Regions from separate parts of the Methylobacillus methanolivorans genome, predicted to be linked through region 1. Evidence: predicted binding sites of a transcription regulator. Region 1 holds the regulator's gene; each other region holds the start of a gene.
What was found. The regulator sigma-54, encoded in region 1, starts transcription at its own class of promoters, with help from an activator protein. The targets are predictions, from matches to a motif close to TGGCACNNTTCCTGCT.
Positions count from the first base shown of each region.

Region 2: LG202_RS06360 (LLM class flavin-dependent oxidoreductase) is a predicted target of sigma-54. The motif match lies at 5,636-5,651, and genes of this name have one in related genera.
Region 3: msuE (FMN reductase) is a predicted target of sigma-54. The motif match lies at 4,916-4,931, and genes of this name have one in related genera.

Region 1 covers NZ_BAAILT010000003.1:115,045-122,728, forward strand. The annotation lists gene ptsP (phosphoenolpyruvate--protein phosphotransferase) at 1-791, opposite strand, end outside; gene LG202_RS09420 (HPr family phosphocarrier protein) at 834-1,103, opposite strand; gene LG202_RS09425 (PTS sugar transporter subunit IIA) at 1,096-1,506, opposite strand; gene rapZ (RNase adapter RapZ) at 1,558-2,400, opposite strand; gene hprK (HPr(Ser) kinase/phosphatase) at 2,404-3,363, opposite strand; gene hpf (ribosome hibernation-promoting factor, HPF/YfiA family) at 3,472-3,801, opposite strand; gene LG202_RS09445 (RNA polymerase factor sigma-54) at 3,832-5,298, opposite strand; gene lptB (LPS export ABC transporter ATP-binding protein) at 5,318-6,040, opposite strand; gene lptA (lipopolysaccharide transport periplasmic protein LptA) at 6,126-6,665, opposite strand; gene lptC (LPS export ABC transporter periplasmic protein LptC) at 6,691-7,404, opposite strand; gene LG202_RS09465 (KdsC family phosphatase) at 7,414-7,684, opposite strand, start outside.
Region 2 covers NZ_BAAILT010000002.1:1,088,507-1,096,190, reverse strand. The annotation lists gene LG202_RS06385 (efflux RND transporter periplasmic adaptor subunit) at 1-590, opposite strand, end outside; gene LG202_RS06380 (alpha/beta hydrolase fold domain-containing protein) at 712-1,524, opposite strand; gene LG202_RS06375 (LysR family transcriptional regulator) at 1,795-2,808, shown strand; gene LG202_RS06370 (Crp/Fnr family transcriptional regulator) at 2,812-3,519, opposite strand; gene LG202_RS06365 (PEP-CTERM sorting domain-containing protein) at 3,749-4,393, shown strand; gene LG202_RS06360 (LLM class flavin-dependent oxidoreductase) at 4,442-5,440, opposite strand; gene LG202_RS06355 (protein adenylyltransferase SelO) at 5,706-7,262, shown strand; gene LG202_RS06350 (sodium:solute symporter family protein) at 7,346-7,684, opposite strand, start outside.
Region 3 covers NZ_BAAILT010000002.1:615,258-622,941, forward strand. The annotation lists gene LG202_RS04100 (bifunctional O-acetylhomoserine aminocarboxypropyltransferase/cysteine synthase) at 1-1,159, opposite strand, end outside; gene LG202_RS04105 (SfnB family sulfur acquisition oxidoreductase) at 1,244-2,464, opposite strand; gene LG202_RS04110 (OmpW/AlkL family protein) at 2,480-3,094, opposite strand; gene LG202_RS04115 (SfnB family sulfur acquisition oxidoreductase) at 3,355-4,680, opposite strand; gene msuE (FMN reductase) at 4,998-5,588, shown strand; gene LG202_RS04125 (ABC transporter ATP-binding protein) at 5,712-6,515, shown strand; gene sfnG (dimethylsulfone monooxygenase SfnG) at 6,557-7,657, shown strand; gene LG202_RS04135 (AMP-binding protein) at 7,673-7,684, shown strand, end outside.

The sequences.
Region 1 (7,684 bases):
CGCTTGAGCTTTTGCTGCTCCAGCTCCCATTCTTCCTGCCGCAGGCGATATTCCGCCAGGGTATCCTTGTCCGGGTTGACGATGACGATGCCATGGTTGCCATCGACGATAATCAACTCGCCATCGCGGATCAGATCGCGGGCGCGATGCAACGCCACAATCGAAGGAATGCTGAGGCTACGTGCCAGGATGGCGGTATGCGAGGTGGCACCGCCAACATCGGTGATGAAGGCGGCAAAATGGTGATGCTTGAACTGGATGGCATCGGCAGGAGATACGTCGTAGGCGACGAGGATCTGCGCACTTTCATCGGGCCGCACCGCCTCGCTGGGATGGCCGAGCAATACCTTGATGATGCGCTCCACCACCTGCACCACATCCTGCTTGCGCTCGCGCAGGTATTCATCCTCGATCAGTTCGAACTGCGCCACCAGCTCCTGCATCTGCTGCTTCAAGGCCCATTCCGCATTGCACAGCTCCTGCTCGATGATGGCCTTGGGCTCTTCCGACAGGTGCTTGTCGGAGAGAATCATCAAATGCGTGTTGATAAAGGCATCCAGCTCGGCCGGGGCATTGGCGGGCAATTGCTCACGCACAGCCTGTAGGTCTTGCCTGACGCGCTCCAGCGCTTTCTCGAAGCGGATAATCTCGGCCACCAGGGCCTTTTTCGGGATCTGGTAATGCACCACTTCCACGAGGGCGTTGGTGACCAGGTGGGCGTTGCCGATGGCGATGCCGCCGGACACACCAACACCGTGCATGGAGAAACTGACCTTGTTACTCTGGGCCATAATCGGGTTATTCCTGAGGGGAGAGGAAAAACATGATGGATATTATTCTGGTTCGCCAAAACGGTCATTGATGAGCTTGACCAGCGCATCCATGGCGGCCTGTTCGTCGCTGCCGTTAGTTTCCAGCGTCACCTTGCTGCCCTTGCTGGCCGCCAGCATCATCACGCCCATGATGCTCTTGGCATTGACCCGGCGGCCATTGCGCTCTATCCAGATTTCACTGGCATGCTGGCTGGCGGTCTGCGTCAGCTTGGTCGATGCACGGGCATGCAAACCCAGTTTGTTGATGATTTCTATTTCTTGTTTAATCATGATGCTGACATGCGTCCTTGGAAAAATGTACGACCCCGTCACGTCCACCGCTGATGGACTTATCAACCAGGGTCATGATGTTGTTGCCCTGCCGGTAGGTGAGCGCACGCACCAGCATGGGCAGGTTAACCCCGGCTACGCCTTCGACATGGCCGGGAATCAACAGATTGGTCACCAGGTTGCAAGGCGTGGCACCGTAGATATCAGAAAGTATCAGCACCCCCTGCCCTTCGTCCAGCTCCCTGATCATCTGTTGCGCCTGTGGCAACAAGCCGCCTGGATCATCATGAGTGCCCACACCAAGTTGCCGCAATAATGGCGGGCGCGAGCCCATGACATGGCTTGCACAGTGAATCAGGCTTTCACCCAGCGTACCGTGGGCGATGATGAGTATTCCTATCATGCTCTTGCTTCCTGTTGTGGCAATGTGGCTACCTGCATGTTGCAGACCACGCTAATGCTGCTCCAATGACCGGTGCCTCACCAGCACACGATGTTGCTGATGGCGAAAATAACGTGCCAATCGCTCTGCTAGGTAGACCGACCGGTGCTGACCTCCAGTGCAACCAATCGCTACTGTCAGGTAGCTGCGGTTATCAGCAATAAAGCCAGGCAACCAACGCTCAATGAAATGGCGAATATCGTGATACATATCGTGCACGCTCTCGTGCTGCTCAAGAAAATCGCACACTGGCTTATCCTGCCCGGTTTGCGGCCTGAGCTCGACATCGTAATAAGGATTGGGCAAGCAACGTACGTCAAAGACATAATCCGCATCTAGCGGAATGCCATGCTTGAAGCCAAAAGAAGAGAACAGCAAGATCAACTCGCCATTTTTCTGGGTAACAAATTCCTTGACCCAATGGCGTAAGGCATTGGCGCTAAGGTTGCTGGTATCGATACGCAACCCCATGTCAACCAAAGGCTCCAACAGATGGCGCTCGTAGCTGATGCTTTCAGCCAAGGTGCTGGTGTCGTTGCTCAACGGGTGGCGGCGGCGCGTCTCGCTGTAGCGCTTGACCAGTGTCTCGACATTGGCCTCAAGGAACAATACCTGCACATCGATGCCTTCGCTCTTGAGCTTGCGAATATTGCCAGGCAAGGCCTCCAGTGAGGCACTACGGGTATCAATGCTGATCGCCACTCGCTCATGCTGCACCTGGCTCAAGTGCTCAGAGGTTTGTGGCAACAAGGTGGCAGGCAGGTTATCGATGCAATAATAGCCGCTGTCTTCCAGCAACTTGAGTACGATGCTCTTGCCTGAGCCTGAGAGACCGGTAACGATAACGAGCTGCATGGATTAATCCGCCTGGTGTTTGAGCTTTCTTGCCGTGCGCGCCATTTCACGATGCTGGCGCTGCATGAACTGCTTGGTGCCGTTGATGCCACGCAGCAAGAGCATATGATTACGCACGGCCACCTCGACCAATACCGCAATATTGCGCCCGGCAGCCACCGGGATCACCACCTTGGGGACTTTCACATCGAGGATTTGCTCATGTTGGGATTTAATCTTGAGCCGATCTAGCGGCACCATGGTATCGGCCATTTCCAGTTGCACGATGAGATCCAAGGGCTTGGTTGGCTTGACAGCGTTATCGCCAAACAAGGCACGGATATTCAGTACGCCCAGCCCACGCACTTCGAGAAAATCCTGCAGTAACGGCGGGCAACGCCCTTCGAGCCGGTCAGGCGCAATACGATAAAAATCGACAATATCATCGGCAACCAGCCGATGGCCGCGTGAAATCAACTCCAGCGCCAATTCGCTTTTACCAATGGCTGGCGTGCCCTTGATCATCAAGCCAAAGCCCTGCACCTCCATAAAAACACCATGCTGGCTTTCCGATGCAGCAACCGCTTGCGCAAGGTAGTGGCTCAACACATCCATCAGGCCAGGGCTACGCAACGGGGAGGTAAACAAGGGCGTGCTAAATTCATCCGAGGCTGCCACCAATTCATCCGGAGCCTCTTCGCCATTGGCGACAATAATCGCGGCCAGGTCAGCAGAAAACAGATTCTTGATCGCCTGGAGCAATTCGCGCGTCTTGAGACTGCGCAAATAATCCATTTCGGCACATCCCAGCACTTGTACACGGTTGGGATGCACAAAATTCAGGTGTCCAACCAAGGCCAGTGATGGCTTGGTCACCGTTTCACTCGTGAGGGGGTTATCACCGCCAGCTAACCCTGATACCCATTTCAGCTTGAGTTTGCGGCGCGTATCCTTGTAGAGCTGGGTAACACTGATTTCAGCCATGTGTGCTTAATACCTTGGAGGAAAACAAGGGAGGAAACTGGCTGCCAGAGTACCAAATCCATGCATGAATCATTGATCTGGCACTCTTTTGCAGCATTTCAATGGGAGTTATTCAACTGCCTGCTGGTGCTTGAGGCCTCCAGATGCCTGATTATGGTTGCTGACTTTTTCCTTGTGCTTCACTACCTGGCGATCCAGCTTGTCAGCCAACGAGTCAATCGCGCTATACATGCTTTCTGCCCCGCATTCAGCGTGCAGGTCGTTGCCCGGCACATGCAAGGTGGCTTCCGCCTTCTGCACCAGCTTCTCCACGCTCAGCGTCACCTTGAGGTCGATCACATGATCAAAGTGATTGCTGAGTCGGGCCAGCTTGGACTGCACATATTCGCGCAGAGCTGGTGTAACGTCGAGATGATGTCCGGTCAGATGCAAATTCATAACGCTCTCCTTACTTGAAAAACGCGCAAATCAAAGCGACTTGCGCTGGTTGGCCGCGGGTATCTGTAGAGACTCGCGGTATTTCGCTATGGTTCTTCTTGCAACAACTATGCCTTGTTTGCCAAGGATGTCGGTAATCTGGTTATCAGACAGTGGTTTTTTCGGGTTTTCCTCGCTCACCATCTGCTTGATCAACGCACGAATCGCCGTGGCAGAGCACGCCCCGCCCGATTCTGTCGCCACATGGCTGCCGAAGAAATACTTCAATTCGTAGACACCACGTGGTGTGAGCATGTACTTGCGCGTTGTCACGCGTGAAACAGTGGACTCATGCAAACCAAGTTCGTCGGCAATCTCGCGCAGCACCAATGGGCGCATCGCTACTTCACCGTGCTCGAAAAAGTTGCGTTGCCTATCTACAATCGCCTGCGACACGCGCAAGATGGTGGAGAAGCGCTGCTGGATGTTCTTGATCATCCACTTTGCCTCTTGCATCTGGCTCATGAGATATTGACTCGAACTATCGCGGTTGCGTTTCAGGATACCGGCATACAGCTGATTGATACGCAACTTAGGCACGACCTCATCATTGAGGCTGGCAATCCAGATGCCCTTGATCTTCTTCACCACGATCTCATGCTGGATGTAATGATCCGAGGTGATATGGCTGAACTCTCCGCCTGGACGAGGATTAAGCTGGGTCACCAGTTGCTGCACGGTTTTCAGCACATCGTCATCGCAATGCAACAGCTTACGCAAGCGTGTGTAGTCGCGGCTCGCGAGCAAGGGCAAATGTTGCTCGGCAACCTTGATGGCCAGATCAACATAAGGCGTATCTTCTGGCAGCGCACGCAGTTGCAGCGCAAGGCACTCTGCCAAGTTACGTGCACCGATACCGGGCGGATCAAGGTTCTGGATATGCTTGAGCGCTGTTTCCAGCTCCAGCTGGTCTATTTCCAGCTCTTCCGGCATCAGTTCTGCCAGCTCTTCCAGGGATTGCTCAAGGTAACCATCATCATTGATGGCATCCACCAGCACCATTGCCAGCGTTTGGTCACGCTCAGACAACGGCAGTAGCTTGATCTGACTTAACAGGTGCTCGCGCAGGGTGAGATTGACTGCCTCCTGGAAGCTGAAGTCATTGTCATCATCATTGTTGGAACCGCCCTCTTCCCAGCGGTTGCTGCCCTGGAAAGATTCAAAATAATCATCGCCACCACCAAATTCATCAACACGTGGCACATCTTCGCTCGCAGGCGCAGGTGTATCGCTAGCTGGCGTAGCTACCGCGACATCCGGTGTGGGGCTATAACTTTCCGACATTTCAGCCGCACCATCAGGGCCATCAACACGCTCCAGTAATGGGTTGGCCTGCAACAGCGACTCCAACTCCTGGTTAAGCTCCTGCGAAGACAGTTGCAACAGCTTGATCGACTGCTGCAACTGCGGCGTCAATGCCAGGTTCTGGGAAAATTTTAGCTGTAGACTTTGTTTCATCTCTCTAATTCTGCTTTGACTACAGGCGGAAATCCTTGCCCAAGTAAACTTCTCTGACACTTTCGTTATGGATGATCTCGCCGGGTTTGCCTGATGCAAAGACACGGCCTTCATTCACGATGTAAGCCCGATCACAGATACCCAATGTTTCACGCACATTATGGTCAGTGATCAACACGCCGATGTTACGCTCAGTCAGAAAACGTACGATCTTCTGAATATCCAACACCGCAATTGGGTCAATCCCGGCAAAAGGCTCATCCAGCAAGATAAAGCTGGGGTTGGTGGCCAAGCATCGGGCAATTTCCACGCGGCGACGCTCGCCGCCGGACAGGCTCACCGCCATGCTGTTGCGTATATGGGTGATATGGAGCTCTTGCAGCAGAGATTCAAGCTGCTCCTTTTGCTGCTCAGCCGTCATGTCCTGCAACTCAAGGATCGCCTGGATATTTTCCGTCACCGTCATCTTGCGGAAGATTGACGGTTCCTGAGGAAGATAGGCCAATCCCATGCGTGCACGCTGATGGATAGGCATGCGGCTCAAATCCTTGCCGTCGAGCAAAATGCGTCCGCCATCCAGAGGGACCAAGCCCACCATCATGTAGAAACTGGTGGTTTTACCCGCGCCGTTTGGCCCCAGCAAGCCCACCACTTCACCACTATTGAGTTGCAGCGAAATATCCTGCACCACCGTGCGGGACTTATATTTCTTGCGCAAACCTTCTACGATTAATTCACTCATTTATGCAATATCTATCGATGCCATCTCTAATCAAACACAGTACCCTGGCCCCTTTATCACCAGACCACTGCGCTTATCATCAGTTTCAGGGAGTCTCTGTGGCTGGCTTCTTCTTGGGCTGAATAATGGCGCGCACACGTCCTGTAGGCGTTGCAGGTGTCGCCGCCTGGGAGCCACCGCTGATCACCTCGGCATATTCAGCATTGGCGTCATACATGATGTAGTCGCCGTGCACGATATCCTCGCCGCGCTTGACCCATGCCTTAGTGAATAACTGCACCTTGTCCATGCGTCCATCATACTCTATCCGCTGACCACTGCCTTCCATGTATTCGTTCTTGCCGTCACGCTTCTGCTTGAAAGTGGTTGGGTTGCCATAAGAGGTGCTGTGTTGAAAGCCTTCCTTATCTTCACGCACAACCAGCTTGTCGCCACGGATCACCAATGTACCCTGGGTCAGGATCACATTGCCGGTATAGGTACTGGTCTTCTTTGCATCATTCACCTGTACCGAATCAGCCTCCAACTCGATCGGCTTATCCCGGTCTGCCTTTTCGGCATAGGCAGTCGCTGACAACATGCCGATCAATAGGGCAGGCAATAAGGAACAACGCAAGTTGCGCATAGGGTCTCCGCTGAAGAATATCGTTCTATTTGGTTTTAGTTGGCTGCTTGGCATTTTTACTATTCCCGGCTGGGGTAGATTTGCTGGACTTGCTGGCCGCTGGCTTGGCGGCAACCTGCCTAGGCTTACTGGCAGCCTTGGGCTTACTTGCCTGCGGCTTGGCCGCAGGGCGCTCATAATGGCTACGCACTCGCTTATTGAGCTGGATGGTTTGATTCTTCTTGTCGTAATACATCCCCACCGCGTGCACGACGCTCTTTGGCCCCTGGGTAATGACCACTGGCTGGTCAGTAGATGCGATTTCCTTATCCGGCTCCACGCGCAGGTATTGCGTTGTCAACGTCATCTCTGGACGGTCAGCAAAGGCGGGCCTGACCACGCGCACATCATCGCGGAACTCGACCACATCGCCCTTGCTGGACACATGGCCTCGCTTGCCCTCAATCGTCGTCGTCGGCTTGCCAACGCCAAACTGGGTAAAATGTGGATTGGTCAGCTCGGTACTGTCATCATCTGGGTAATGCCGCATTTCAGATGCCTTGAGGATATGGCTAATCGCTCCCGTCGCATCGGTCTTGGTGGTGACAAAATTATTGAGGATGTAATCCGGGTCATGACGTGTACTGCCATCCACGCGCGGCTCCGGCGGCTGCACCGTGCGGTCAATCCACAGCGTGATCAAGGCCAACAGGCCCAGCACGGCTAGTGGAAACAGGATGGTGTTGGTACGTCCTTGCATATCGCTTGATTATTTCAAATAAGGCGCCATTTGGGCATCAAACGTGCCTTGCGCCTTCATCAGCATCTCACAGACCTCACGCACCGCACCAAACCCTGCCTGGCGCTCGGTCGTGTAGTGGGCATATTCCTTCACCAGCGGCATGGCATGCGGCACGGTGATCGCCAGGCCAGCACGTCGCATGGGCGGGATATCGATGACGTCATCGCCCATGAACAGGCATTCCTCGGCAGAAACCCCCTGCTTTTCCAGCAAGTCGTTGAACGCCTCAAGCTTGTCA
Region 2 (7,684 bases), on a different contig from region 1:
GTCACCTCCGCACGCGAAATCCGGCCGGATACCGGTGCCGTGATGCGGCTGTATTCCAGGTTGAGGCGGGCCGTCTGCAATGCGGCCTGGGCTGCCAGTAATGCGGCTTTCGCCTCCAGCGCCGCGTTGCGCTTTTCCTCGAAGTCGCGGCGGGCAATGGCGTTGTCGCCGATCAGGCGCTCCGCGCGTTCCAGGTCGTGGCTGGTGTAGTCCAGTCGTGCCTCGGCACCGCTCAACTGGGCCTGGGCGCGCGCGACCTCCGCCTCGAATGGCCGCGGGTCTATGGTGAACAGCACGTCGCCTTTCTTCACCAGGTCACCATCCTTGAAATAGATCTTGGTCAGCGTGCCAGAAACCAGGGGGCGGATTTCAACACGCTCGACTGCCTCCAGGCGGCCAGAATAATCCTGCCAATCGGTGATGTCCTGCTGCGAGACAACGGCAACGTCCACGGTAACGGCATTGCTGGCGACAGCAGTGTCGGCCTGGGCTTCGTGGCTGGTGGGCGACCACAAGATGACGCCCCCCGAGATTGCCAGGGCAGCCGCCAGCAGGGCGGCCAATTTCTTTTGTTGCAGTGGTTTAGACATGATGTTCCTCATCTTCAATGTTGAAATCAAAATTTAGCGCGGCTAAAAAACGCTCCTGTCGTTGTTGCTCTACTTGTACTGTCTGCAGAGCACCTGGTCAGGAACACTTCGCTGAGTTTTGTTAGCCGCTGTTAATAGGTAAACCGGCGTGCCCAGCCTGGCGGCGCAGGAAATCGACTACCTCGCGCAACATGGGCTGGTGGGCGGGCAATTCGGCGTGCTGGACGCCGGCAAAACGCGACACCTGGGTAGGGATGCCGGCCTTGATCAAGGCGCTGGCGTATTTTTCCGCCTCGATATGCAGCACGTCGCATCCGGCAGTGGCGATCATGGCGGCGGGCAGGCCGGCAAGGCGCAGCGATTCCAGCGGTGCGGCATAGGGATGCATGCGTTGCGTGCACTTGGGCAGGTATTGCCGGTAGCGCTGCGCGCATTGCGCCGAGGTGAGCTCTGACTTGAGCCTAGCGGCGTCGCCCAGCAGGGTCATGCTCGGGTCCAGCATCGGCGCGATCAGCACTTGCGCGGCAATGCTGAATTCCCTGCGGTCGCGCGCCATCATGCTCAGGCCCGCTGCGATACTGCCGCCCGCATCGTCCCCTGCTACCACAAGCAGCTTGGCGGACATGTTCAGGCGGCGTGCGTTGTGTGCGGCCCATTGCGCAGCGGCGTAGGCATCTTCCGCCGCCGCGGGGAACGGGTGCTGTGGCGCCAGGGCATAGCCGACGGAAAGGACGACGGCAGGGCAATGGTGTGCGATAAAACTGGCGGGAAAGTCTGCATCGTCGATGCAGCCCGTATTGAAGCCGCCACCGTGGAAATACAGCACCAACGGCACGTTGCCGTCCGCCTGCGCGCGACGGTACAGCCGAACGGGGATCGCTCCCTCGGGTCCGGGGATGATGAAGTCTTCACGGGAAACGCGCGGTTCGTTCACAATCGGTCTGCATTCGCTGATACTGGATGCGACACATTGTGATCGTTGTTGCTAATTTAATAATCTTCTTAAATGTGGAAACACTGTTCGTAATTTACTAACAATTGTGTCCAGCAAGTCATCAGCATGGGTTTATGCGGTAAGAATTACAGAATAGATAATTGCATGTATAGCTGTGTGCACTGCTGTTTATTTTTGAATAATGTATTAATTTGTATGTTGATTGTTAGTAGAATGAAGAATAATTGATATATAAATTAAGACATCTCTATGGATAGATTTCAGGCAATGCAGGTGTTCACCCGGGTGGTGGATGCCAATAGTTTCACGCGTGCTGCAGATAGCCTCGGTTTGCCGCGAACGACGGTGACGACTACCATCCAGGCGCTGGAGGGACTGCTCAAGGTGCGTTTGCTCAACCGTACCACGCGTCGCTTGAGCCTGACCCCAGATGGGGCTGCCTACTATGAGCGCTGCATGCGTATCCTGGCCGAGGTGGACGAAACCGAGGCTTTGTTCCGCGACGTGACACGCGGCCCAAGTGGGCGGCTACGTATTGATGTTCCTGCCTCAATTGGGCGCTTGATTATTATTCCCAAACTGTGTGATTTTTATACGCGCTACCCTGATGTAGAGCTGGTGCTGGGCATGAGCGATCGCCCGGTGGATATGGTGCAGGAGGCGGTTGATTGCGTGGTGCGTGTTGGTGAATTACAGGATTCGACCATGGTGGCGCGACGTATCGGTGCTTTTCATCTCGTGACTTGTGCTGCTCCGCGTTATCTGGAGCAGCACGGTGTGCCACAGAGCTTGGAAGATTTACAGCATCATCATGCCGTGCATTACTTCTCCAGCCGCACCGGGCGGAACATGGATTGGGATTTTGTTGTCGATGGCCATGTGACCGAGGTGAAAATGACAGGGAAGGTAGCCGTCAACGATAGTGAAGCCTATGTTGCCTGTGCGCAGCAAGGTTTTGGCTTGATTCAGGTGCCGCGCTACATGGTGTTACCGCATCTTGAATCTGGTGAGTTGATAGAAGTCTTACCGCAGTGGCAGCCCTCCAGCCACCCGATTTCAGTGGTGTATCTGCATAATCGGCACTTGTCTCCAAAAGTCAGGGCTTTCGTTGACTGGATTGCTGAATTGTTCGGTCATTGCCCGTTGTTGAGCGGTTGTCCTGACAATATGTTGGACAAGGAGTGTCACTTCGCACAATGCGAGCAGGGCAACACCATTCGCGAAATCATTGATCGTAATAACACTGCCGAGGCTGTGTTCTAGGCCTCATGCATGCAACAGCGCGGCGTATTCCTGGCGGACGACCTGATAGCATTCGCATGCCATGCGCTCCAGGCCGGAACGGTTCAGCACATGAATATGGCCTCGACTGTAGCTGATCAAGCCTTGCCGCTGTAGCTTGCCAGCAGCCTCCGTGACGCCTTCACGCCTGACGCCCAGCATATTGGCGATCAGTTCCTGCGTCATGATCAATTCGGTTTTCTGTAGCCTGTCGAGGCTGAGCAATAGCCAGCGGCAAAGCTGTTGCTCCAGCACGCAATGACGGTTGCAGACGGCGGTCTGGGTTATTTGCGTGATCAATGCCTGGGTGTATCGCAGGAGTAAATGCGCAACGGTATGGCTGTGATCAAAAAGATGCTTGAGCGTGCTGGCGCGGATGCGATAGCCATATCCTGCGCTTTGCACCACGGCACGGCACGATGAGGTGTTGCTGCCCATGATCACGGGTGTGCCCACCATGCCTTCACCACCGACAACGGCAATTTCTGCGGATGCGCCGTTTTCCATCACGTAGAGCAATGACACGATAGCATCGGCCGGGAAATACACATATTTCAATACTTGTGCCGATTCGTACAACACATCACCCAACTGCATGGAGTATGGCTCCAGGCTTGCTATTAGTTGCTCCTGATCTACCAGTGGCAGTGCATTGATCAAGGTGTTGTGATGTGGGGTGAGCGGTATATCCATATAGCCTCCAGCCAAGGTGCTGCAATTCAGTATATGCCGATCAATTTAACCTTGAGCGCTCAATTTCCCTGCATTAGTCCGATTGGGCTAATTTTCCTATAAATCATTAAGTTATGTTCGGTATCGCACAGTGGGGAGTTTGGCTGCCATGCATGCTCATCCAACCTGGCGCTCATAGCTGGGCTTATGTAATTTTCTTAAGCATGTTTAATGTGAGAAGGAAGAGAAAATGAATAAATTGACGATGGTAGCTTGTGGAACACTACTAGCTGCAAGTAGCGGGGTAAATGCAGCGAATATCGTGGTGAATGGTAGTTTTGAGGCCGATACTATTTCGGGTGCTTATGAGCAACTGGCTAATGTGACTGGCTGGTACTCTGACGGTCTGTTTGAGATACAGCGTGGCAGCGATCATGGTGGTTGGTCAGCGTTCAATACTGCATACGATGGCGAGCAATATCTGGAGTTGAACTCTACCAACCTGACTTCAATCTGGCAGGATTTGTCGACAACAACAGGGCAGCTTTATAACTTGAGCTTTGCCTACTCAGGCCGTTCCGATACTCCGGGGGGGCTTAATAGCGCACTGGAAGTGTATTGGGGCGGGAACCAGGTGGTTGCAACTTCAGTTACCTCTCACAGCGGATGGGTGATCTATAACTTCAGCAATCTGGTAGCTTCTAATGCGCTTACCACGCTCAAGTTCACTTCGATTGAGCCACAGAATGCACCTTCCTATGGTTCTTTCCTCGATGGTGTGGTGGTCACCGCAGTACCTGAGCCTAGCACTTATGGCATGCTGGCATTGGGGCTAGGCGTGATGGGGTTGATCAGCAGGCGTAAACGCCAGCAGGATCAACATCACCTGTATTAACACCTAGTGGTATACATGCCCCTGGCCAGGCTTATTGCCTGGCTTTTTTCATTCTGTGGACAGTTGTTCGCGAATGGTGGCAACGGCACGATATGATTGCAAGCGTACTGCGAGGTCAAACACATGGCCAGTCACCATTAATTCGTCAGGCATGAGGTCATTCAGTAGTTTCCTCAACCCGGCCTTTACGGTGGTAGCAGAGCCAACCAGCGAGCAAGCCAACATGCGCTCGACGCTTAATTTCTCGGCAGGTGTCCAGTATTGCTCAATATCATCTACGGGTGGTGGCAGTTGGCCCGGCGTGCCACGATGCAAGTTGGTAAAGCCTTGTTGCTGCGAACTGAACCAATAGCGCGCTTCCTCATCGGTATCGGCTACCAGGATATTGGCCGTGACCATGAAATAAGGCTTATTCAACGAGGCTGATGGCTGGAAATTGCGGCGATAGGTATCAAGTGCCTGTAGCAGGAACGTGGGTGAAAAATGCGAAGCAAAGGCAAATGGCAGGCCATGTGCTGCGGCAAATTGAGCACCATATAAACTAGAGCCCAATATCCACAGGGGGATGTTTAATCCGGCTCCAGGCACTGCACGGATGCTTTGGCCCGCCTGGGGCTGGGCGAAGTAATGCTGGAGCTCTGCGACTAAGTCCGGAAAATCTTCCCCATGGGCATGCAGGTCGCGTCGCAAAGCGCGCGCTGTGGTCATATCGCTACCGGGAGCACGACCCAGCCCAAGGTCGATGCGCCCAGGGTAGATGGATTCCAGCGTGCCGAATTGCTCGGCAATCGCCAGTGGCGCATGGTTGGGCAACATGATGCCGCCAGCGCCGATGCGTATTGTCCTAGTGTGGCTGGCAACGTGACCAATCACGACAGAAGTGGCTGCACTGGCAATGCCCGGCATATTATGATGCTCTGCCAGCCAGAATCGTCGATAGCCTAGCTCCTCGGCAAGCTGGGCCAACGCGACGGAGTTGCTGAAGGCCTCTGCTGGCGTGCTACCTTGCACAATAGGGCAGAGATCAAGAATGGAAAATGGAATCATCGCTTTTCAATATCCAGGTGGATGTTGCAGAGACATTGCCATATTCCCATGGTTCTGATGAAAGTAGTACTAGCTCAACAATTTCTGTGGGTAACTTTGTGGGCAGCATGCGCATGAGCTGGCTAAACGGTTGTTATATCATGTGGAATTTGCTATTGCCTATTTATTGTGCAGCCTGCCAACTTAATTTATCTCAGCAGAGAACATACAATAGGCAACGCTGTCATTCTATATGACCTTTGATAATGAAATCCCCACTGTGATGATGCCTACTTTTGATAACCGTTTCCTGCGGGATTTGCCTGGTGACCCGGATACTACTAACCAGTTGCGTCAGGTGTATGGCGCCTGTTGGTCACGTGTGATGCCCACTTCGGTATCCGCTCCCAAGTTACTGGCTTATTCGTCCGAGATGTTGCAGGCACTGGGCTTGAGTGAGGAAGACATTAAGTCCCCGGCCTGGGTGAATGCTTTGGCTGGCAATGGCCTTATCCCAGGCATGGAACCTTATGCCATGTGTTATGGAGGTCACCAGTTTGGACATTGGGCCGGGCAGTTGGGCGATGGCCGCGCGATCAGCCTTGGCGAGGTAGTAAACAGCCAGGGTCAGCGCTGGGAGTTACAACTCAAGGGCGCGGGCGTGACACCCTATTCACGTATGGCGGATGGCCGTGCCGTGTTGCGCTCATCGGTACGCGAATTTCTTTGCAGCGAGGCGATGCACCATCTTGGCATTCCCACTACGCGTGCCCTGAGCCTGGTGCAGACCGGTGATGTTGTGATTCGCGATATGTTTTATAACGGCAACCCGCAGGCTGAGAAGGGCGCAATCGTATGCCGTGTATCGCCCTCATTTATCCGGTTTGGCAATTTCGAGATTTTTGCCATGCGCCAGGATAAACAAACGCTGCAAACGCTGGTGGATTTCACTATTCACCGTGATTTTCCTGAGTTGGCTGATTTCCCCGAAGATGAGCGTTTAGCCGAGTGGTTTGCCATTGTCTGTGTACGCACTGCGCGCCTGGTCGCACACTGGATGCGCGTGGGCTTTGTCCATGGCGTGATGAACACCGACAATATGTCGATTCTCGGCCTTACTATTGATTATGGCCCTTACGGCTGGGTGGATAACTTCGACCCTGGCTGGACGCCCAATACCACTGATGCCGCAGGCCGTCGTTATTGTTTTGGTCGCCAGCCCGAGATTGCCCGCTGGAATCTGGAGCGCTTGGCGCAAGCGTTGTATGCCTTGAAGCCAGAGCGGGAAATTTACGACGAAGGCCTGATGCTATTCGACCAGGCTTACAACAAAGAGTGGGGTGCCGTGTTGGCTGCCAAATTTGGCTTTAGCCAGTGGCGCGATGAATATGAGCCTTTGTTCACCGCAGTGTTCGATCTCATGACCCAGGCCGAGATCGACATGACCGAATTTTTCCGCAAGCTGGCCTTGATCGAAGCCACCCAGCCAGACTTGGACATCTTGGAAAGCGGGGCCTATAGCGATGCACTATGGGAAACCTTCAAGCCCAGGTTCAGTGATTGGCTCAAGCAATATAGCCAGGCAACGGTTGCAGATGGACGTGACCCAATAGCCAGGAAAGAGGCCATGAACCGTGTCAACCCGCGGTATGTCTTGCGCAACTACCTGGCGCAACAAGCCATCGATCTGGCAGATGCTGGTGATAACAGTTTGATAGAAGAGTTGTTGGAAGTGTTGCGCCAGCCTTACGACGAACAGCCAGGCAAGGAGCGCTTTGCTGCCTTGCGACCGGATTGGGCCAAGCACAAGGCTGGATGCTCGATGCTGTCTTGTAGTTCCTGATTTAATACTTCACTTCACATAATATCAAGGGCGAGCGCAGCGATGCCCAATCGCTGCGCTCGCCCTTTGAGTTGTTAGGGTCGTTAGAGTTGCTCTTGATCCAGCCTGCGGCTTGCATGTGTCAACGAAGCAAGCTCGAAGTGTTCCTTGCGACGTTTGAGCAGGCGGGTGATGGTAATGACTGCTACGGGGGTCAAGGCCGCCAGCAGGAAGGATTCTAGCAAGTGGGTCGCGGGTTCATTTGGCGTGGGGAACATGGACAATCCTGCGACCAGTCCGGCAATGGTGCCCATGACCGCTTCTCGCCCGGTATGCGAGCGGCTGAACAGGCCGAAAAAGACCGGGAAAGCCGCCGCCGAGCATAGCAGGTCGGCGAGCAGGAATAGGTAAAGCACGCTGTAGCCCTGTGCAGCAACAATCAA
Region 3 (7,684 bases), on a different contig from region 1:
CGCTGAGCTGGCGATGGGTGGTGGTGGCAGGGTGGCAAGCCAGGCTCTTGGCATCGCCGATATTCACCAGTCGCGTGAATAGCTGCAAGGCATCGATGAAGCGCGTGCCGCCTTCGCGGCCATCCTGTACGCCGAAGGAGAGAATGCCGGATGCCTGCCCCTTGAGATAGCGTTGCACCAGGGCATGCTCGGGGTGGTCTGGCAGCCCGGCATACTTGACCCATTGCACCTTGGGATGCTGCTTCAGGTATTGCGCCACCTTGAGCGCATTCTCGCTATGGCGCTCTATACGTAGCGCGAGTGTCTCCAAGCCTTGCAGGAAGAGAAAGGTGTTGAAAGGGCTGATAGCGGCACCGGTATTGCGTAATGGCACGACGCGGGCACGGGCGATAAAGGCGGCGGCACCCAGGGCCTCAACATAATTGACACCGTGATAGCTGGGATCTGGCGTATTGAGGCTGGTGAAGCGCTCTTTGTGTTCGCCCCAGGGGAAGCGGCCGCTATCGATAATGGCACCGCCGATGGAATTGCCATGGCCGCCGATGTACTTGGTGAGCGAGTGCACGACGATGTCCACGCCATGATCGAACGGGCGGCACAATAGTGGCGTTGCCACGGTGTTGTCGACGATGACAGGCACGCCATGCGCATGGGCGATGCTGCTGATGGCTTCCAGGTCGACGATATTGCCCAGCGGGTTGCCTATGGTCTCGGCAAATACCAGCTTGGTGCGGCTGTCGATCAGCTTGGCCAGGCTGGCCGGGTCGCGATAATCGAAGAAGCGTACTTCTATGCCTTGCTTGGGTAGAGTGTGAGCGAAGAGGTTATATGTGCCACCGTAAAGCGTAGAGACGGAGACAATATTATCGCCTGCTTCGGCAATGGTCTGGATGGCATAGGTGATGGCAGCCATGCCAGAAGCCAGGGCCAATGCACCGATGCCGCCTTCAAGCTGGGCCAGGCGCTCTTCCAGCACTGCATTGGTGGGGTTCATGATGCGGGTGTAGATGTTGCCCTGAACCTTGAGATCGAATAGGTCAGCCCCATGCTGGGTGTTATCAAAAGCGTATGAGGAGGTTTGGTAAATCGGAACGGCAACAGCCTTGGTCGTCGGGTCTGGTTTGTATCCGGCATGAATGGCCAGAGTTTCTGCTTTCATGATGTCTCCTAGTTGATTGATTTTTATTGTGCTGGATATGATAAACGCTGGGCAGGCCAGCGTTTATATTGATTGCTTGTTTGCTTATAGCCAGGGATGTCTGGGTGGATTCACCTCGTTCAGGTAGTAATTGCCAATCGCATGGTATTTCCAACGCACAGGGTCATGTAGCGTGTGGGTGCGGGCATTACGCCAATGGCGATCAAGGTTGTATTCTTCCAGCGTGGAGCGCGTGCCAGACAATTCGAACAGCTTGTTGCTGGCCAACAAGGCAATCTCGGTGGTGAGTACCTTGGCTTCAGCCACAGCAATCGAGGCAGCCGCTACAGTTGCTTCTGTTGCCTGTGCATCCGCAAGCTGGATTTTATCGGCGGCACGATCAAGCAGGGCCTCAGCCGCATGCAGGCGTAATTTCAGATCGCCTACTTGCTGCAGTGTGTATGGGTCATCGCTGGCACGCTGGCTTTGCTTATCGTCAATCCACGGACGAGCGTGCTGGCGTACATATTCAATGGTCGCTTCAATAGATGCCTGGGCAATGCCAGCATCCACCGCAGCCTGAATGAATTGCGAAGTAGGGCCTCCAACTGTCGGGCGTGCAAACGCCTGGTAAATCGGGACGACATGTTCCTTCGGCACTTTGACCTGATTGATGACGACAGTGCCGCTGGCCGTTGTACGTTGTCCAAAGCTGGACCAATCATTGATCACTTCCAGGCCTGGGGTGCCATGCTCTGCCAATGCCAGATGAGGCAAGCCAGCCACGTCAACGGTGACAATAGGGATCCAATGGGCAAGCAGGGCGCCTGTCGAGAAGAATTTGGTGCCATTCACCACATAGCCATTGTCCTCCGGGGTGATCAGGGTGGCAAACTCGGCGACGGTTCGGCTGCCTTTTTCTGAAAAAGCATTACCAAAGCGTGCGCCCTTGAGTACCAGATCAAAGAAAAAGCGCTTTTGCTCTTCTGTCGCATCCAGCTTCAGATGCTCTACCACGACCAGATGATTCTGTGGCAATTGCCCGAGTGATGGATCTGCGGCGGAGATGATGCGAATGACCTCACCCAGCGTGCGATAGGAAACATCTGCACCTCCATATTCTTGGGGGACGGTAATTGCCCATAAACCGCTTTGGGAGAATGTATCAAGTTCAGTGATGGGCAGTTTTCTGTGCTTGTCGCGTTCTGAGGCACCCTGGCGGAACTGATCTGCCAGGCGATGCGCGACTTCTATCGCCTCTTCATCACTGCGGATAACGTGGGCGACTGTGGTCAGGCGCGGTTGTTTAATCGTGAGTTGAGTCATGGTGATTGCTCCTCATTAAAATCGATAGCCAACATTGAGGGTGTATACGGTCGGGTTTACTTGAACATCACCGACATCGGCCCCGTTGATCTTGACCGGCGCAATGATGCGGGCATAGCGAATGTCTGCGCCTATGGTCCAATGCTCATCCAGCGCAAAATCCAGCCCTGCCTGCAATGCAGGCCCCCAGGAATCGCCGACTTTAAGCTTTGCGCCGTTATCCAACTTCTCATCGAGAAACGTGGTGTAGTTGAGGCCAACGCCTACATAAGGACGGAGCGTTGCCTCTGGCCTGAAATGATATTGAAGGCTCAGGATGGGTGGCAGGTGCTTGGTTTCACCAGCATGGCTACCATTGACATTGATCTGGTGTTTGAAGGCCAGCCCGCCGAGTAGGTCAATTGCCCAGTTCGGTGTAATGAAGTAAGCAATATTGAAGGTGGGGCCTGCACGATTATCGATCGACAGGTTGGCAGTGTGATCAATGATCGCCCCATTGTCAGATTTGGGTGCAATCAGGGAAACACCGGCACGTAGTTGCCAGGGAGATAAGGCGCCTATATCAGCGCTAGCGGTGATGGGCAGTAAGCTGCCAACAAAGAGGGCCAGGGGTAAAGATTGCTTGAGCATGTATTGTCCTTTTGTAATTATCGAAATAATTGCAAAAGTGCCAGCCATTGGTAGAGGTATTGCACTTAGCAATACGTGTTTACGCATTTTGCATGCCATTTTTAATTTATTGATTTTATTGTGATTAATTGTTTTTGTGCCGCTTATATTTCAGCAGATTGCTGATTTTCTGCTGAAAATGATGATGTTGTTATAAGGACGTAAAAAAACAGCACCTGGCATGGGTGCTGTTTTAATTGGTATTACCACGCAGGGTGAACTTAAATCCAGGGATGGCGAGGTGGCTTGGCTTTGTTCAAGGCGTAATTGCCTACCGCATAATACTTCCAGCGCACTGGGTCATGCAGGGTGTGGGTGCGTGCATTGCGCCAATGGCGATCGAGGTTGAACTGGCCCAGGGTGGAGCGTGTGCCAGCCAGCTCGAACAGTTTGCTGCCAGCAAGCAGGGCGGTTTCTGTGCTCAGTACCTTGGCTTCTGCCACGGCGATGGAGGCCGCGGCCACCGTGTCTTCATTCGGTTCGCGCTGGGCAATATCAAGGAACTCGCCAGCACGGCGCAACAGGGCATCGGTGGCGTGTACGCGGATCTGCAGATCGCCAATATCGCGGATGCTTAACGGGTCTTCGTAACCATGTTCCTGTTGTGTGCTGTCTATCCATGGGCGGGTGTGGTTGCGCACGAAATGGATGGTGTCGCGCAGCGCGGCGCGGGCAATGCCGGTATCCACCGCGGCCTGGATGATCTGTGCCACCGGGCCCATGCTGGTAGGGCGATCGAAAGCTAGGTGGTGCAGCAGGATGTAATCCGCAGGCACAAAAATGTTTTCCAGGATGGTGGTGCCGCTGGCCGTAGTACGCAGGCCGAAGCTGGACCAATCATCAATGATGGTCAGGCCGGGCGTGCCTTTTTTGACGAAAGCAACAATGGTGTTGTCATGCTCGTTCTTGGCAATCACCGGCACCCAATCGGCGAGCAACGCGCCAGAGGAGTAAAACTTCTTGCCCGAAAGCAAGTAGCCGCCTTCAGTTGGCGTGATGCGCGTCAGCACGTCATTGACGCTCTTGGTGCCGACCTCGGAAAAGGCATTGCCGAAGCGTACGCCCTTGAGCACCAGGTCAAAAAAGAATTTTTTCTGCCATTCGGTGCCATCCAGGCGTATGCCTTCCACCATATAGAGGTGGTTCTGTGGAATCTGGCCGATGCTGGGGTCGGCTTCGGAGACGATGGCGATAACTTCCGCCAGCGTGGTGTTGGAGACGGCAGCACCGCCGTATTCCTTGGGCACGGTGATGCCCCACAGGCCGCTTTGCGAGAACAGGTCAAGCTCGGGCTTGGGCAGGCGGCGCTCCGCATCGCGGATGGCGGCTTCCTTGGCAATCTCTGCCGCCACCTGGTGCGCCACTGCTATCGCCTCGGCATCGTTCTTGATGATGTGCGCAGGCGGTCTTGGCAATGCCTGCTCCTGGGATTCTTCTATTGCTAATGATGTCGTTGTCATGGCTAGCCTTTCAATGATGAACTCAATAGTCGGTATACGACGATGTTGCATCAGGCTTGCATATAGCGTGCCATGGAATAAAGTCATTAAAAATCAACAGATAAGAAAATAACGTGTTGTATTCCCTCATGCGCAAGCAGCAGTTTGCTGCCTGGCTGCTGATTATCCAGCAGTCCTCGACAGAGATTAACGGTGCCTCTTCAGCAGTAGCTAGTCTGGGTTGCTGGTATAGCAGCACATTTTCAGCATTCAGTCTGCTTAGCAACAGGGTGAATTGCTTGAATATTTTAATAAGATATTGAATTAAAAGTAATTGTATCGCTGGCACACTTGCTGCTATCTACTTATTGTTATTTGCGGATCAGAAAAACACCGCATTTTGGAATAAGTGGACAGGAGCAGGCATGAGTAAAAAATTGAAACTGGTGGCCGTATCGGGAAGCTTGAGCAGCCCATCGCGCACCACCGTGCTATTAAATGCCATTGTGGCTGAGTTGCAGCGCAAGCTGCCCCTGGAGGTGCATCTCATCGAGTTGCAGAAGCTGGGGCCATTGCTAGGCGGCAGCCTGAGCCGCCTGGAGCTGCCGCAAGCTGCGATCAAGGACATCCTCAAGATAGAAGAGGCTGACCTGCTGGTCGTTGCCACCCCGGTCTACCGCGCCTCCTTTACCGGCCTGTTCAAGCACTTGTTTGATTTTGTTGGCCACGAAAGCCTGACCAACATCCCTGTGCTGCTTGCCGCTACTGGCGGCAGCGAGCGCCATGCCTTGGTGATTGATCACCAGTTGCGCCCCTTGTTCAGCTTCTTCCAGGCCTTGACCCTGCCATTGGGTGTCTATGGCAGCGAGGCGGATTTCGAGACGCTCGACCTAGGTGGTTATGCGATTGCCAGCGAAGCCCTGCATGAGCGTATTGCGCTCGCGGTAGAGCGAGCATTGCCTTATCTCGCCGTGTCATCTCAGACCATCGCTTCTGCGGCAAAGGCCAGGGCATGAGCAAGACCATACGCTTCAGCGCTTTTGAAAGAGGTGGCGTTGAGTTTTTGTCCCAGAGCCTGCCATCTCTATCACAGGTTAGCGTCACTATGGTTTTGCCTAATGCCGATCAGGAGACCTGAGATGAGTGCACGAACCCGGGCGTTTCCAGAGGCGGCAGGGTCGCTGCATGCTGAACAGCAATCGGAAGCGCTGTTGCGCGTGAATGACATCGAAGTCATTTATGACGGAGCCATCCTGGCTGTGAGCGGTGTTTCGCTGGCTGTACCGAAGGGTAGCATCATTGCCCTGCTGGGCGCCAACGGCGCGGGCAAGAGTACTACGCTGAAGGCGATTTCAGGGCTGGTGCGCGCCGACCGCGCTGACATCAGCCGCGGCAGCATTCACTTCAAGGGCCAGCTCAGTACAGATACGTCGGCCAATCTGCTGGTGCAGCAGGGCATCGTGCATGTGCTGGAAGGCCGCCATGTGTTCCCTCACCTCACGGTAGAGGAAAACCTTATCAGCGGTGGCTTTGTGCGACGACCCGGCCGGCCGGCACTGCAAGCCGGGCTGGAGCGTATTTATGCCTGGTTTCCGCGCCTGAAGGAAAAACGCAAGGTGCAGGCAGGCTACACCTCGGGTGGCGAGCAGCAGATGGTGGCCATCGGCCGTGCCCTGATGACCAAGCCTTCGCTGGTATTGCTGGACGAGCCCTCCATGGGGCTGGCACCGCTGATCGTGGAGGAAATCTTTGACATCGTCAGCCAACTCAACGCCCAGGAAAACGTCAGCTTCCTGGTGGCTGAGCAAAACATCCCTGTAGCGCTTAAACATGCCCATTACGGCTATGTGCTCGAAACCGGCAAGGTGGTGCTTGCAGGTAGTGCAGCAGCCCTGCTGCAAGACAGTGCTTTGCAAGATGCCTATCTAGGCAAGAAGCAATGAATATTTAAGTGAGTCAACGACATTAATTGAAAGGATACATCATGAGCAGCAATCGCAAGGAAGACATCAAGTTTGCCTATTGGGTGCCCAATGTGAGTGGCGGCCTGGTGGTGAGCAAGATCGAGCAGCGCACCAGTTGGGATATTGATTACAACATCAAGCTGGCGCAATTGGCAGAGCAGAATGGTTTTGAATATGCCTTGAGCCAGATTCGCTTTACCGCAGGTTATGGAGCGGAGTTCCAGCATGAGCCAGTCGCATTTTCCCATGCCTTGTTGGCAGCCACGACCAAGCTTAAGGTGATTGCTGCCATTCTTCCTGGCCCATGGAACCCGGCGGTGGCAGCCAAACAGTTGGCAACGATAGATCAACTAACCAAGGGCCGTATTGCCATCAATGTGGTTTCTGGCTGGTTCAAGGGGGAGTTTCAGGCGATTGGCGAGCCATGGCTTGAGCATGATGAGCGCTATCGCCGCTCAGAAGAGTTTATCCGCGCCCTGAAGGGAATCTGGACAACGGATAACTTCACCTTCAAGGGTGATTTCTATCGCTTCCATGATTACACGCTGAAACCCAAGCCCTACAACACCAATCCGCACCCGGAGATTTTTCAAGGGGGTAGTTCTCGTGCCGCGCGCGACATGGCATCCAGGGTATCTGACTGGTATTTCACCAATGGCAACACGGTAGAAGGCATCAAGGCCCAAGTGGATGACATCCGAGCTAAGGCTGCTGCCAATGGTCATCAGGTCAAGGTGGGGGTCAATGCCTTCATCATTGCGCGCGATACAGAAGAGGAGGCACGTGCAGTGCTGAAGGAAATCATTGATAAGGCTGACCCGGAAGCCGTCAATGCCTTTGGTGATGCTGCGAAGCAGGCAGGCAAGGCCAGCCCTGAAGGCGAAGGCAATTGGGCAAAATCAACTTTTGAAGACCTGGTGCAGTACAACGATGGGTTCAAGACCAACTTGATTGGCACGCCACAGCAAATTGCAGAACGTATTGTTGCCTTGAAAGCCGTGGGTGTTGACCTGGTGCTATCTGCCTTCCTGCATTTCCATGAGGAAGTCGCTTATTTCGGTGAAAAAGTCTTGCCGCTGGTGCGTGAACTGGAACAAAAACAGGTCGCATTGGCTGCTTGAAGCAAGGAAATGCATATGGCAAGCAAT